3 regions of the Clostridium aromativorans genome follow, and region 3 is predicted to be linked to each of the others. Evidence: riboswitches for the same ligand, from Rfam matches in the RefSeq annotation. Region 3 holds a riboswitch; each other region holds the start of a gene.
What was found. A riboswitch is a leader RNA that binds a small molecule or an ion and turns the genes downstream of it on or off. The one in region 3 is predicted to bind cyclic di-AMP.
Positions count from the first base shown of each region.

Region 1: linked by a shared signal. The riboswitch ahead of kamA (lysine 2,3-aminomutase) and the one ahead of LN736_RS05275 (cell wall hydrolase) in region 3 are both predicted to bind cyclic di-AMP.
Region 2: linked by a shared signal. The riboswitch ahead of LN736_RS10620 (cell wall hydrolase) and the one ahead of LN736_RS05275 (cell wall hydrolase) in region 3 are both predicted to bind cyclic di-AMP.

Region 1 covers NZ_JAJJPB010000001.1:167,754-173,378, forward strand. The annotation lists gene hflX (GTPase HflX) at 1-1,117, opposite strand, end outside; cyclic di-AMP (ydaO/yuaA leader) riboswitch at 1,553-1,680, shown strand; gene kamA (lysine 2,3-aminomutase) at 1,845-3,131, shown strand; gene ablB (putative beta-lysine N-acetyltransferase) at 3,103-3,963, shown strand; gene LN736_RS00800 (hypothetical protein) at 4,175-5,434, shown strand; gene LN736_RS00805 (Ryanodine receptor Ryr) at 5,507-5,625, opposite strand, start outside.
Region 2 covers NZ_JAJJPB010000012.1:74,705-80,329, reverse strand. The annotation lists gene trxA (thioredoxin) at 1-125, shown strand, start outside; gene LN736_RS10625 (NAD(P)/FAD-dependent oxidoreductase) at 229-1,095, shown strand; gene LN736_RS10620 (cell wall hydrolase) at 1,195-1,719, opposite strand; cyclic di-AMP (ydaO/yuaA leader) riboswitch at 1,723-1,852, opposite strand; gene cdaA (diadenylate cyclase CdaA) at 1,977-2,828, shown strand; gene LN736_RS10610 (CdaR family protein) at 2,795-4,042, shown strand; gene LN736_RS10605 (NAD(P)/FAD-dependent oxidoreductase) at 4,032-5,621, shown strand.
Region 3 covers NZ_JAJJPB010000004.1:34,632-40,256, forward strand. The annotation lists gene LN736_RS05265 (protein kinase family protein) at 1-343, opposite strand, end outside; gene LN736_RS05270 (methyl-accepting chemotaxis protein) at 654-2,366, shown strand; cyclic di-AMP (ydaO/yuaA leader) riboswitch at 2,453-2,585, shown strand; gene LN736_RS05275 (cell wall hydrolase) at 2,593-3,351, shown strand; gene LN736_RS05280 (amidohydrolase family protein) at 3,396-4,724, opposite strand; gene LN736_RS05285 (pyridoxal phosphate-dependent aminotransferase) at 4,780-5,625, opposite strand, start outside.

The DNA of each region.
Region 1 (5,625 bases), on a different contig from region 3:
GAATTAGAAATTTGCAGCAAATATAGCTTTCAAAAATTTTTCTACGAATTGCCCCCACTAATTTATCCATTCCCAATTTTTTCTTGGCGGAAATATATACATAGTCCTCCTTACTTTCAGGAATTTTGCCTTCCACTAAATCTATTTTGTTATAGCAGTAAATAACGGGAATATCCTCCACACCCAGTTCTCTCAATGTATCAATGGTGACATACATCTGTTTCTCATAATTGGCATTTGAGTAATCCACCACATGAATAAGCATGTCGGCTTCAGAAACTTCTTCTAGTGTTGAGCGAAATGCCTTTATTAAGTAGTGGGGCAATTTACTGATAAATCCCACTGTATCCGTCAATAAAAAGGACTTATTATCTGGCAGATCAATTCTCCTGACAGAAGTTTGCAATGTTGCAAACAGCATATCCTTTTCAAAAACCTGTTTATCATCTGACGGATTAAACAAATCCATCATGGCATTCATAACCGTAGATTTACCTGCATTAGTATATCCCACTAAAGCAATCACAGGTATATCTCTTCTTTTACGCTTTTTTCGTTGATTTTGACGTTGTGACACAAGCACTTCCAGCTCTCTATTCAGGCCACTGATTCTGTTTTCAATTTTTCTACGGTCAAGTTCCAATTTTGTTTCGCCGGAACCTCTGTTTTTAAGAGACGATCCCCCTCCTTGACGATCCATGGATTCCCCAAATCCAATCAATCGCGGGAGCATATACTGAAGTTTTGCTATCTCCACTTGAAGCTGGGCTTCTCTAGTCCTTGCTCTTTTTGCAAAAATATCAAGAATCAAAGAAGTTCTATCTATTATACCGCAATTTAAGCTTTTTTCTAAATTACGAATTTGAGAAGGTGACAACTCGTCATCAAAAATTACCACATCTGCATTTTTCTCATCAACTAATTCACATACTTCCTTAATTTTACCACTGCCTAGATAATGAGATGAATTCACTTTATTTAATTTTTGCGTCACCTCTCCAACTACTTCTATATCACATGCCTCTGCGAGGCTGAATAATTCCTGCATAAGGCTTGCAAAATCCTTATCATTATTAAGATTTGCTCCTGCTATTATAGCTTTTTTCTCCCGTTCCATATATATTCCTCCATTTTTATTGAAATAAAAAACACAGGCCTGCTACCTGCGCATTGAGTAAACGGAATATACGTAACTATTAGATATACGCAAAAGGGAGTGGATTTACGTTTTCCCTTTCTAATACATTTTTACATACATATACCATCATATATCCATATGTTTATAAGGTTTCTTAAAAATAGCCAGATCAATCCCGATTACTCTACACTTATAAGTAGAGCCTTTAATCACTATAAAATTAGTTAAATAAAGCATAAAATCGGAATCTGATACGCATTTTAAGCAGCCCTCCTTAAATCTAAAATCATTTATATGATATCATAGACATAGATGTTTTACAAGTGCATGATAAAAAACAATGTTGTTCATTTGACATACATATGTTAAAGTGTTATGGTTGTATGTATAACAATAAATATGAGAAATAATACAATGTTACTAGCGCTTAATCAATTTGAACGGGAAAACCAATTTTGGGGTGAATCCTGCTTAGGCAGGTAGGGTTAATTTCTTCGATCCGAATCCGTCAGCTAATCTCGCAAGCGTTGAAGGGAAGTTTTTGGTATACTTGAATTTGTATTTTTTAATGTACCTTTGAATTTACGGCTTTACAAGCTGCAGAGACTTCTCTGCAGCTTATTGTTTTTTTGATTGTTCATTGGCTTCCATATAACATAGACAATTTTTTATATTGTATTGTTAATTTTTAAAAGGAGTGTTTGGTTTGAAAAGGAAATACTGGAATATACCATTATGGAAAGACGTTGCAGAAGATGAGTGGAACAGTTGGAAATGGCAGATTTCTAATAGAATTACCACACTGGAGGAATTGGAACAAGTAGTAGATCTCACTGAAGACGAAAGAGAGGGAGTAAAAACTAGTCTTAAAAAACTAAGAATGGCAATAACTCCTTATTATGCAACATTGATTGATCCAGATGACTACAATTGCCCTATTAGAAGACAAGCAATTCCCACCATAGATGAGACCAAAATATCCAAATGTGATATAAATGACCCATTGCATGAAACTCTTGATTCCCCTGTTCCCGGATTAACCCACAGATATCCTGACAGAGTACTAATCCTTGTTACCGAAAAATGTTCTATGTACTGCAGACACTGTACAAGAAGACGCTTTGCAGGGCACAATGATAATTCTCTATCAAACAATGATATACTAAAAGCTATAGAATATGTAAAAGCTCATGACGAAGTCAGGGATGTATTGATATCCGGTGGTGATGCCCTATGCATTTCCGATGATAAGCTTGAATTTATATTAAAGGAGATAAAACGGATAGACCACGTTGAAGTTATAAGAATTGGAACCAGAGTGCCGGTTGTCATGCCTCAGAGAATAACCAGTAACCTGTGCAGAATCATAAAAAAATATCACCCAGTTTGGATTAACACACAATTCAACCACCCAAATGAAATAACCGAAGAATCAATGTTGGCATGCAAGATGCTAGCCGATTCAGGAATTCCACTTGGAAACCAGTCAGTACTTTTGAAAAACATCAATGACTGTCCTTATATTATGAGAAACCTTGTACAGGAATTAGTGAAAAACAGAATAAGACCTTATTATATATACCAATGTGATCTATCCCAAGGTATTGAACATTTCAGGACGCCAGTTTCAACCGGTATAGAAATCATGGAACTTTTACGCGGCCATACCTCCGGATTTGCAGTGCCTACTTTCGTAATTGACGCTCCAGGCGGCGGCGGAAAAATACCTATAGGTCCCCAGTATTTGGTCTCACAAACACCTGAAAAATTAATACTCAGAAACTATGAAGGTGTATTGTGTACTTATACCGAACCATCTGATAAAAACCGCCACTGCAAACATTGTGGACTGTGTAAAAAATTTAAAAACACTCCATATGAAGGCTTAGAAAAACTCTTCAGAGATGAGAAAATATGCTTAACACCAATCAATAATGCCAGAATGGAAAGGAGAAAGCAGTATAATGAGGGCAAGCGGTTGTCAGTTAAATAACTATTATGTCAAAATAGGTAAGAATAAAATATTTGTAGACTATATCAACAGTCGTGTAAAAATAATCGAATTTTGCAATATATCCGTTCAAAATATAAAAAGACTTATTCATTTTGCCTCAAAACAACATATGGGGAAGATCATATGCAACTGTGATATTGAAAACCTGGATAACTTTATCAAAGCAGGTTTTCACTTGGAGGGGAAAATAGACGGTTATTTCAAGGGTAAAGATGCATTCTGTATGTCCTATTTTATCTCCAAAGATAGGACACTCTATAATGAACATTCTAAAGAAGATCTGATTTTAAAGCAGAGCTTAAATAAAAAGGATACTTTTATCTATAACAGTGACAATTCCAACTACCACATAAGAAATGCATCAGAAAGTGATATAGGGGGTATGATAAAATTATTTTCCCGGACATTTTCCACCTATCCATCTGAAATTTTCAGTGAAGATTATCTGAAAAACACTTTAAATAAAAAAGTTTTATATAAGGTAGCAGTGGATAATAATAACAGAATAATCGGTGTAGCTTCAGCGGATCTGGATAGAGAAAATTTAAATGCAGAAATAACCGACTGTGCCACCCATCCACATTATAGGAATAAAGGTATACTGTCTAATATAATCTATTCCCTTGAATTGGAACTGAAAAACATGGAATTTATTACTTTATACAGCCTGTCCAGAGCAATACATCCAGGTATTAATTTCGTACTCAGCAAACATGGCTATACATTTAGAGGAAAGCTCATAAATAATTGTAATATATGCGGTGGTTTTGAGAACATGAATATCTGGGTAAAAAACATCAATATGACTTGAAATTTATAGAGCAATATTACACTGTTCAAATAAGCATATGAAATCAAATATAAAAATAAACCTTTAAAATAATCTCAATAATTCACGATTTTTCATGGTACAAAATGGTACAAATATGATAATATCACTTACCAAACTTTTTTAAAATCCTAAAATCCATACATATTTGGATAATTTAATGAGCACACTAAATAAAAAAGGAGTGATATTGATGTTTAACCCGTTTGACCAAAAGCCCATGCCCCTGGAAGATGGTATCATGGACTGGAAAACCATATACCCAAAATCATATTCAAAGCAGACTATTGATCCATATACAAGGATCCGTATTATTTTAATGAATGGAATCGAGGTTGAAGCAGCTCTTTTCTCCCATCAATTCCATCGTCACTGCAATAACAACGATTTGCGCCGTGAACTGGCAATGCTGCGGCGGATTGAGCAGCAGCAGCAAAAACACATCAACTGGCTCAAACCAATTGACGAGACACAGCTGGAGACCACCATTGGCTACGAACATGTTGCCGTGGATCTGACAGCCTGGCTTGCCCAAAACGAACCGGATTCCAATGTAAAACAGTGCCTTGATTTCGCACTGCTGGAGGATTTCGATCATCTATACCGTTATTCCAACCTGTTGGATCTGGATGAAAATATTCCCTCCCAGCAGCTGGTGAAAAAATATGTAGACATAACCCCGGGACGGCCAACCATAGCAGAACACCGCTGTCCTAAAGAGGAAGTCAAAAGATTTGTGGACTTTAAAAAGGCAGATATTCGTACAAAGCTGAATACCATGATCATAACTGCCGGAGAACAGCAGACCATGAATTTCTATATGAATTTGGGAAACACATATTATAATGATCTGGGACGTCAGCTCTATCTGGAAATTGCCATGATAGAAGAACAGCATGTAAGCCAATACGGGGGACTTATAGACCCCAACTGTACATGGCTGGAAAGCCTTTTGCTTCATGAATACATGGAATGTTATCTCTACTATTCTTTCTATGAGGATGAGGTGGATGCCAATGTGAAATCAATCTGGGAGATGCATCTTCAGCAGGAAATATCCCATTTGCACAAGGCAGCTGAACTTCTTTCCAAATATGAAAATAAACAGTGGCAGCAAGTTGTACCAGGAGCTTTCCCAAAACTGCTTCAGTTTCATGACACAAGGGACTATGTACGAAATATTCTTGCCAGTCAGATTGAACTGACTGCAGACAATGAAGATTTTAAAAATATCCACCAGCTTCCTGCAGATCATAAATTCTTCTGTTACCAGAACAAAGTGAACCACGATATCAACTCAGTGGCAAGTCATATGGTAATTGAACAGCATCAGAGACAGAAAGGCGAGGACTACCGTGACGAATCCCAACCCAATCCAGTGCCGGATCTGTCAGACAGAAAACAGGACAATACCAGCATAGCAAGAACAAATAAATCCATGTCAATGGCTTAATTAAAAAAACAACATGCAGGTAACATCTTAAAAAATATTTCCTGCATGTTGTTTTATATTTATATTCTGCTGCTACTGATGTATGAATTTAAGTTGAGCTTCACAATAACAGGCAAATTTAAGCCTCTCTATTTTAAAATTTGCATCTGCAAATATCCTGGGCCAGCATTTAACATACTCTATTATTTTAT
Region 2 (5,625 bases), on a different contig from region 3:
CAGCCCAATTCAAAATTGCCAGTATTCCAACTGTCATGGTATTTAAAGATGGAAATATAGTAGATAAGTTTATTGGATTTAGACCAAAGGATACTATAAAAGATGTTTTGAAAAAACATGTTTAATTGTGGATAGTTGTCAAAAATCTAAACATGCTAAAATGACAAATTGACACTGTTGATTTGTCATTTTAATTATAGCGGTAAATGGATCAGGAGGTGTATACAAGTGGATTCTAGATATGATATTGCCATAGTGGGCAGTGGGCCAGCAGGACTTTCTGCAGCAATCAATGCTAAGATAAGGAATAAAAATATTATTCTCTTTGGAAATGCGGAACTTAGTGAAAAGCTGGTGAAAGCTGCCCAAATCAAAAATTATCTTGGACTTCCAGATATAACGGGACTGCAGCTAAAAGATAAGTTTGAGAAACATATAAAATCTATGAATATAAATATAATTTTAGAGAGAATAAATGAAATATATGCCATGGGTGAATATTTCGGCCTTATGGTCAACAAAAAAATGTATGAGGCAAAAACTATTGTATTGGCTACTGGTATTGAATATACTAAACCTTTAAGGGGAGAGGAGAAGTTTTTGGGAAGAGGGGTAGGGTATTGTGCTACTTGTGATGCTCCTCTATATAAGGGAAAGATTGTGACTATTATAGGATATAACAAAGAAGCTGAGAAAGAGGCTAACTATGTAAATGAACTGGTTAAAAAGGTCTATTATGTACCTATGTATAGAGATAAATTAAAATTGGATGGGGATATAGAAGTAGTAAGAGGCAAAGAACTAGAAATATATGGAAAAGAAAAAGTGGAAAAGGTACTTTTGAAGGATAGAGAAATAATTACAGATGGAGTATTTGTATTAAAGGACAGTATTTCACCGGCACAGCTTGTTCCAGGAATTGCTATGCAAGATAATCATGTGAAAATAGACGTAAATATGAATACGAATATACCAGGGTGTTTTGCAGCCGGAGATTGTGCCGGAAAACCCTATCAATACATGAAAGCTGTGGGCCAGGGGCAGATAGCGGCGTTAAATGCCGTTTCGTATTTAGATAATTTAAGTGATTCATAATTTCAAATTACAATGAAAAGTTAATGGTGAATTGAATAAATAAGTTTTATAAAAAAGTGTACTTCTGCAAGTTTATTTTGCAAAAGTACACCTCTTTATTTAATTTACTACAAAAAATACGTGATTTCCTATAGATTTGACATTTTTTTTGCGTATATTTTTCATCCATTGAGATGTAGCTATTTTAGGATTATAGAAAAAAATAGACTTATTAGTTGGATCTACTCCTTTTAATGCCTGTAAGACTGCATTATAACTATCTTTGTTTGCTACTACATCTATAGTTCCATTTCTGACACAGGAAAAAGCTCCTTTTTGTGTTACTACTCCCTTTACTGTTTTTGGGAATTCCGGATATTGTAATCTGTTGAGTATTACAGAAGCCACTGCCACCTTACCTTCAAAGGGTTCACAATTACTTTCGGCATAAACTACCTTAGCCATTAAATTTACATCATCTTGTGTTATAGGTATCTTTTGGTCAGAGTAGTTAAATACCTGTACAACCTCCTCCTGTTCATTAAATAAAGTGGAGTTTGCATTGTTGAGAGTACATGAGCTTACATTCTGTAATGGCATAAATAGCATCAAAAAGAGAATAATAAAATAAAAAAATTTTTTCAAATCAAATCATCTCCTTATTACCGGCGGGGTTAGCTGACGGGTTCGGTAAAGGCATAACCTACGTATAATACGATTCACCCCAATATTACTGGTTTCCCCGTGTTTTTTATTTAAACTTAGGTCAATGATATTGTACCCATTTATTAAAATAAAATACATTTTATTAAAATTTTTTTAAAATACTTTAAAGTATTGATATAAACAATATTAAATAGTGTATAATTATTAAGAGATATTTTTATAGGACGGTGGAACGGGTGGAATTATTGCAAATAATAGTTAATTCAGTAAGGAATATAAGTTTGTGGTCTATTGTGGATATATTAGTGGTATCATACATACTTTATAAAGTGTATATGCTTATAAAAGAAACTAGAGCCGAGCAGCTCTTAAAGGGAATTGTGCTTATAATATTTCTTATACCCATAAGCAGCTTTTTTCATTTGGTAATGCTTAACTGGATACTTACAAAAACGCTGACTATAGGTGTTCTTTCTTTTGTTATTATATTTCAGCCTGAAATTCGCCGTGCACTTGAACATCTTGGAAGAACAGCCTTTAATGATAAACATATATTACAGGATGAAGAGGTAATGGAAAGAGTTGTAACAGAAGTTGTAAATTCTGTAGATAATTTATCGAAGAGCAAAACAGGAGCTCTCATTGTAATTGAACAGATTACAGGACTTGAAGATATAATAAATACAGGGACTAAAATAGATGCTGTAGTATCTTCGGCTCTTTTAGAGAATATATTTGTAGTAAATACACCTTTGCATGATGGGGCAACTATAATAAGAAATGACAGAATAGTGTCAGCGGGGTGTTTTTTGCCTCTTACAAATAATAATGAATTGAATAAAAAATTAGGTACAAGACATAGAGCAGCCCTTGGTATATCAGAAAATTCTGATGCCCTGATTATAGTAGTTTCTGAGGAAACAGGAACTATCTCTTTTGCCGTTAATGGAAAATTAATAAGGAATTATACTAAGGATAGACTTAAAAAAATTCTTATTAATATAATGAAAAGAAGATTTCAAAAAAAGTTCACATGGAGAGAGAGGGTGATTGAGTGGAAGAAGAAAATAAAAAGAACCAGATCTTAATAAAAGTATGCTGTGTTATTGCTGCATTTATCTTATGGTTATATATATTTAATATAGAAAACCCTATGACAGAAAGAAAAATTGTAGTTCCTGTAACTATAGTAAATAAAAATGTACTTGCTCAATCAAAGCTTGTTCAGGTGGGTAATGAACAGCCTAATGTATCTCTCGTAATAAAAGGAAATGCTTCTGATGTATATTCGGTAAGGCCCAGTGATTTTCAATTGAACTCGGATTTAAGTGCTTATGTTATGAAAAAGGGAGAAAATAATATACCGGTAACTGTAAAAAAGAGCCCCAGTAATATAAGTATAATAAATAATCAAAATTTATGGATAAAAATACAGTTAGACGAATTAAAGGAAAAATTTGTATCCATAAAAATAATACTAAGAGGAAAACCCAAAGAAGGATATTATGCTCTAGATCCTGTCTTGAAAACAGAAAAAGCAAAAATAAGCGGTGCTCAAGATTCAATAAATGCGGTGAAATATGCTGCAGCTATATATGATTTAAAATATGCTCAAAATGACATAAGTACAACATTATCGCTTCAACCTCAAGATGTATCTGGAAATTTAATAAAAGATACCAGTATAAGTCCTTCTGCTGTTAAGGTTGTCATACCTATTGGAAAAATAAAAACCGTTCCAGTAAATATTAAAGTTCGTGGTAATTCTATAAATGGTTCGGAAACTAATTTGATGACTGCTGTGCCGGATAAGGTAGATATAGCTGGCAATGAAAGTGTGATAAAGAATATAAGTGGAATAGATACAGAGCCTGTTGATTTAAGCAAAATAGGAAGTGCAGAAAGTACACAGATCAAGTTAGTAGTTCCAGAAGGGGTAAAATTAGTAAATAGTGATGGAGTGATACAATTAAAATTGAATTCGAGTACATTTAAAGTTGATGGGGAATCGCAGAGGCAATTAAATTTGAATATACTTGTTAGGAATTTAAGTGACAATTATACAGCCAAATTGAGCAGCGGGAGTGTATCGATAGTAGTTTCTGGATCTGATAGTATTCTAAATAATCTAAATGAAAATAGTATAGCTTGCTTTGTAGATGCGGATTCGATGGATGAAGGGGTTCACTCCGCCAATGTAGTGATATCTCTACCTCAGGGATTGACATTAGTATCTCAAAATCCGCAGAGTGTGAATTTAGAAATAAGTAAAAAAACGTCGGAGGGACAAAATGGCCATTAGAATTAATAATTTGATTATGGGTATAGATGGAAATTTAGAAGAATTGAAAAGTAAATCTGCAAAAAAACTTAGAATAAGTAAAAGTGATATTGAAAAATTTAGAGTACTGAGAAGATCTATAGATGCCAGAAGAAAGAACAGTATAAAATTTAATTATTCTGTAGAAGTAGTATGCTCAGCAGAAAAAAAATTAAAGTCAGTGGATAAAGATGTAATAATAGAAGGAAGAACTGTACGATGGAAAATAATTCCGGGGAGAAAGGAAATGGATTCCAGACCTGTAGTTGTTGGAATGGGGCCTGCAGGTATGTTTGCAGGCCTTCTTTTGGCAAGAAAAGGATACAGACCGCTTATAATAGAAAGAGGGGAAAAAATTGAAGATAGAGCAAAAACAGTAAATAGATTTTGGACCACCGGCAAGCTGAATTTAGAATCCAACGTTCAGTTCGGAGAGGGTGGAGCGGGTACTTTTTCCGATGGCAAATTGACTACTAGAATAAAGGATAAAAGATGTGATTTTATTTTGGATACATTTTCGAAATATGGTGCCCCTGATGAAATTACATATGATGGCAAGCCTCATATAGGAACAGATAACTTAAAAATTGTGGTTAAAAATATAAGAAATAAAATATTAAAATTAGGGGGAGAAATACTATTTAACAGCAGGCTGGAGGATTTAATGATAGAAAACAAAAAATTAAAGGGTCTAATTGTAAATGGAAGTGAAATTCCCTGCAGCAATTTAATACTTGCTATAGGACACAGTTCTAGAGATACATATGAAATGCTTTTTAGAAGAAAAGTATTCATGGAGCCCAAAGCTTTTGCTGTAGGTGTTAGGGTGGAGCATTCACAGCACATGATAGATATAAGTCAATATGGGAAATTTGCAGGGCATCCTAAATTGGGCCCTGCAGATTATAGGCTTACATATAAATCTAAAAGTGGAAGAGGGGTCTACAGTTTTTGTATGTGTCCTGGAGGAGAAGTTGTATCTGCGGCTTCAGAAGAAGGGGCACTTGCGACTAATGGAATGAGCTATTATAAGAGAAATCTTGATAATGCAAATTCTGCTGTGGTAGTAACTGTTGATGAGAATGATTTTCAAGGTAATTCCCCTCTAAAAGGTATGGAATTTCAAAGATATTATGAAAGGTTAGCGTACAAATTAGGGGGAGGAAATTACGTTGCTCCGGTGCAGTTGATCAGGGATTTTATAAGGGAGAAAATTTCTACTGGATTTGGTGAAGTAAAGCCTACTTACAGACCGGGATATGAGTTTAGAGATTTAAAGCAGTGCCTTCCATCAAAGGTAGTTATAGGATTGAAGGAAGGTTTTATCTACTTTGAGAAGAAAATACCCGGATATGCGGAGGGTGATGGAGTAATAACAGGTATTGAAACTAGAACTTCTGCGCCTGTTAGAATACTTAGAAACAATAGTTTTGAAAGTATATCCTTAAGTGGACTATATCCCTGTGGAGAAGGTGCAGGATATGCAGGGGGTATAGTATCTGCTGCAGTAGATGGTATTAAGGCAGCGGAAAGCATAATTGAAAACTATAGACCTTTCTGAGCAG
Region 3 (5,625 bases):
TTTTAAAGCCCATCTTTTTCATGTCGTCTATCAAATCAGCCACTTTTATGACAAATTCCCTGCTCAGTCCATATTTCTTCAGATACTTTTCTACATTCATTCCGCCTACATAATCTCTTATAATATAATACTTACCGACTTCATAAACCTTCGGAAAATACCTGCTTTTTTCTACCGATTTTAATATATCATATTCATTCCTGCAGCTGTCTGAACTGTTAAATATTTTTAAAGCTTTTCCATCGGGCATAAGGTATACCTGCCCACTATGGCCTTCTCCCAGGTACTTGCAGTGTCTCAAACTTATCGGAATTTTTCTGGAATGAATACACCAATTTCTCAATATAACACCTCCTTTGTTTTTATGTAACATAAAAACAAAGGTTTGATACAGCTAAACAATTCTTATTACATAGTATTACGGCAATTAAATTATGTTACAGCTATATTATAGTATTTTTTGTAGTTATATGAAAAATTTAGGTGTAATTTGTAAGTTAAAAGTGTTATGATTATGGGTACTATAGTTAAGTTATTGTTAAATTATATTTAAGTTAATTGCAAAATCAAGACGGCATATATAAAATTGAGGTTGTAAGGTATTCTTAAACGAGTTCATGGTTTTGCACATAACTAAAAAGAGGAGGATCAATATGACATGGTTCAAGGATCTAAAAATAGGTAAAAAACTTTTAACAGGATTTCTAGTGACATCTTTGTTTATCATAATAATAGGCATGATAGGCACAATCAATTTAAACACGGTAAATAAAAAATCCAGCGAACTGTACAATGCCAATCTGAAATCTATAGAAAATTTAGACAGATTTGACGCCAATTCAATGAAGCTTCGCCTCGAGATAATAAATCTAGTTGAAAGCAGGGACAAAAACAATGTAAAAGATACGGCTGAAGCTATGAAGGAATTACAAAATCAAAATACAAATATAATCAGTACTTATGAAAAATCAGATCTTACACCGGAGGAAAAAACTCAGTTGGCAAGTTTAAACAAGCAAAGGGCTGAATGGCTGAACATATGCAATAATATTATAAACCTCATGGCTTCGGACAAATACGATGATGCCATGACTTTAAACAAACAGGCGGCTTCTTATAGAAACAAACTCACTGAAAGTATTGAACAATTGATTAAAATTATAAACGAAAAGGCCGAAAAGCAGTATATAAGTATTAACAATACATTCAGGACTTCTTTCTATACAATTATAGCTCTGACTCTAATTGGAATAATTGCAGCAATAATTTTAGGCAACAGGATCACCGCCGGACTCATAAAAAGAATCAACAAGATACTGTCTTTTACAGATTTAATAAGCAAGGGGGATTTAAGCCAGTCTTTAAAGGCCAGCAGCAAAGATGAAATTGGAGATATCGCCACCAATCTGAACAATGCAAAAAATAATATAAGGGATTTAATCAGCCAGATAAATAACAGCATTGAGGAAATGAGTGCATCCAGCGAAGAACTATCCGCATCTACAGAAGAAATATCCTCAATGATGAATTCTGTAAATGAGTCTACGGCAAATATAGCAACGGGTTCTCAAAATCTAAGCAGCGTAACCCAGCAGATAAGCACATCTTCCCAGAAAATGGCACAAAGTGTGGACATCCTTCTGGGAGATGCTGAAAAGACGTCTAAAACTTCTTCAGAGATAAAAGAACGTGCTAAAAATATAAAAGAAAAAGCCTCACAGAGCATAAAAGAGGGAGAGGCCATATACAATGAGAAAAAAAATAAAATCGTAGAAGCTATAAAAGCGGGAGAGGCAGTTTCACAGGTCAAAGTCATGTCGGAAACAATCGGAAATATAGCAGAACAGACTAATCTGCTGGCATTAAATGCCGCCATCGAATCCGCCAGAGCAGGGGAAGCAGGAAAGGGCTTTTCAGTAGTGGCGGAGGAAATACGAAAGCTTGCAGAACAATCCTCCAATACCGTGGAGGGTATAAATAAAATGGTACTTTCTGTAGAGACAGCTTTTAAAAATCTATCTTCCAGCGGCAACGAGATTCTGGATTACATGTCAAACAGCGTCCAGCCCAATTACAACCTCCTGATGGAAACGGGAGTGCACTATGAAAATGATGCTGATTTTATAAATACCATGTCACAACACATGGACACTTCTTCAAAACAAATGAAAGAAATGATGACAGGTATAAATTCAGCTGTTGAAAATACGGCTTCTACAGCTGAAGAATCTGCTGCCGGATCTGAAGAAATATTGAGCAGTGTTGAAGAAGTCACCAAGGCCTCTTCAGGTATTGCCGATTCATCACAGAACCTGGCAGCACTGGCACAGAATATTGCAAAGACAATAGGTGAATTTAAGTTGTAGAGTTAAGATGTTAAAAACCTGGTTTAATTTACCAGGTTTCCCACTAATTTTACATGGATATTTTCTGGAAATACTGTTAGAATAGCAAACAAGACAAGCCTAAATTTCAGTGATGAAATGCGGGGGATAATATCTAGGGGTGAATCTTTCTTTTAAAGTAGGGGTATCCCACAGTCCCGAACCCGTCAACTAACTCCGTAGGCAAAATTAAGGGGGATAATCTAATATGCATTTCAAGAAAATGAGGAGTATACTTTTTGCAATATCTCTTTGTGCTGTATCTTTTACCCAGGTTCATGCAGCAAGTTATACAGTAAAATCAGGTGATTCTATATTTAAAATAGGCGTGTTGTTCAAGAACAGTGTGGATACGATAATGAGAGACAACAATTTAAGTCAAACTACCATATATCCAAATCAGATTTTAAAGGTAAATTCGAAAACTTATATTGTACAAGCTACTGATACTCTCTATTTAATAGCAAAAAAATTCAATATATCTTTAAATACATTGATTGCCGCCAACTCTAATGTGGACAAGTATATTTATCCGGGTCAGGTGCTCAATATACCTTCAGGGTACATCTTCAAAGGAGCAGCTCCTCCCGCTATAGTACCCTACAGCCAAAGCGACCTGGATCTACTTGCAAGGCTGGTAAACGCAGAGGCACAAAGCGAGTCCTATAAAGCTAAGGTCGGTGTGGCTGCTGTAGTTTTAAACAGAGTCCGCAATCCAAAATACCCATCCACTATAAAGGGTGTAATATATGAAAAATCAGGTGGATACTATCAATTCACTCCTGTATTGAACGGTTGGATAAACAAACCCGCCTCGGAGGAATCGAAAAAAGCAGCTTATGATGCGCTTCACGGCTACGATCCTACCAAAGGTGCACTCTACTATTTTGATGACAGCACTACCAACACATGGCTGTGGTCAAAACCAATTGCACTGAGAGATGGCAAGATGGTATTTACTTATTAAAATAGGGTCAGACCCCCTGACATTTTCTGTCAGGGGGTCTGACCCTATTTTACAAACTTCTCCACTTCAGGTATTATATACTCTCTTGTATTATCTATAATATTTCCTCGTTTAACCACCATCAGCGGTTTTTCAAAACAATTCAGATCTTCAAGAGGGTTGCCATCCAGGATAACAAAATCTGCAAATTTTCCAGGCTCAAGGGTTCCAACTTCTTTATCAATTCCCAGAATTTCAGAATTTGATTTAGTTGCAAAATATATAGCCTGTGCATTTAAGGCTCCGCCGTATTTTACCTGAAGCTGCAGTTCTCTCCAGGTATTATAGTGGGTTACAAAAGGCATGGCTGCATCAGTGCCAAGTCCAACTTTTATACCTTCATCTATAGCAGTTTTAAATCCTTTGGTCATTTCATCCCTTATAATTCTGCCATTGGCAAACTGCACATCATCAAGCTTTGTGTACTCAGTGCTGATTTCCGACGTATAAATTGCCGGAGCAAAGGTAGGTATAAGAGCACTGTAGCCTCTCAAGGATTTAGGATTGTGTTTGAAAAGCTCTATTATTTCATCATCCATGGAAGCACCGTGCTCTATGGTATCCACTCCTGCCCTCAAAGCTTCCTTCAATCCTCTGGTGCTCTGGCAGTGACTTGCCACAAGCAGACCTGCCCTATGGGCCTCATCACATACAGCCGCAATTTCATCATAGGTCATCTGGACTCTTCCTGCTTCGCCTATTTTCCTGGAATCGGTAACTCCGCCCGTACTAGCTATTTTTATAAGATCCGTACCCTTATAAACATGTTCTCTCACCTTTTTTCTTCCTTCCCAGGGTGAATCTGAAGCTTCAGATACAAGTTTATATCCATGCCCTCCGGTTATGCATATCATAGGTCCAGCACATAACATGTCAGGTCCAATTTGACCGCCGTTTTTCATTTCATTTTTAACTTCTATATCATAGTAAAGTGGATCTCCCACGCTTCGGAAAGTAGTCACTCCGGCATGAAGTGCTGCCATTGCATTTTTTTTCATGTTCTCCTCGAGAAGATATTTTCCAAGAGATGACTTCATGAACTCTAGGTTTTCATCCGGAGTCCTCTTTACACCTTCTTCTGTAAAAGGATTCCCATCCCCGAAAAGATGCACATGAGCATCTATAAGTCCAGGAACCACATATTTATTCTTTAAATCAAATACCTTACAGTCCTTAGGTATGCCAACCTCCATTTTATTCCCCAGAGATTTTATCTTTCCTATACCATCTACATTCTCTACTAGCATTACACCTTCATTTATCATATTGCTTTCAAATCTGCCATCAATTATATTACAGTTTATAAAAGCACAAACTTCTTTTTGCTCATTCACAATAATTATCTCCCTTTTTTAGGGGTCTGACCCCCTGACATTTTTTGGAAGGGGGTCAGACCCCTAGCTTATCAAAACTATCCAGTGATTTTTCTATTTTATCATATGAAATACAGTAAGAAAGTCTGAAATAGCCCGGACATTTGAAAGATGATCCCGGGACTATAAGAAGATTGAATTTTTTTGCCCGCTGTGCAAATTCAACATCATCCGGTATCAACGATTTTGGGAACAGATAAAAGGCACCATCTGGTTTGACACAGGAGAATCCTATTTTTACAAGATGGTTGTACAAAAGATCCCGATTTTTTTTGTATATGTTCACATCCACTTTTGAATCCACACATTTTGCAATGACCCTTTGAAACAGTGAAGGCGCATTTACAAATCCCAGGATTCTGTTGGCTACATTCAAAGATTGCATTATGTTATCAAAATCATCTGCATCACTGCTGCAGACTACATATCCTATTCTCTCTCCAGGAAGAGAAAGTGATTTGCTGTAAGAATATCCGACAAATGAATTTCTGTAGTAATTCAATATATAGGGTACTTCCACTCCGTCATATACTATTTCCCTATAGGGTTCGTCGGAAATCAAATATATACTGGTATTAAACTTCTGCTGTTTTCTATTCAAGACTTCTGCCATGCCCTTAATGAGCTCTTCCGAATATACAACCCCCGTCGGGTTATTTGGTGAATTTATTATTACAGCTTTAGTCCTGGAATTCACTTTGTCCTCAAGTTCATTTAAATCGGGCTCAAAAGTTTCACTGTCCGAGGGTATAATGACAAGCCTTCCATCAAAATTTTTTACATAGTTTTCATATTCTCCAAAGAACGGCGAAAATACAATAACTTCATCTCCAGGATTTAAAAGAGTTTTCAAAATAATATT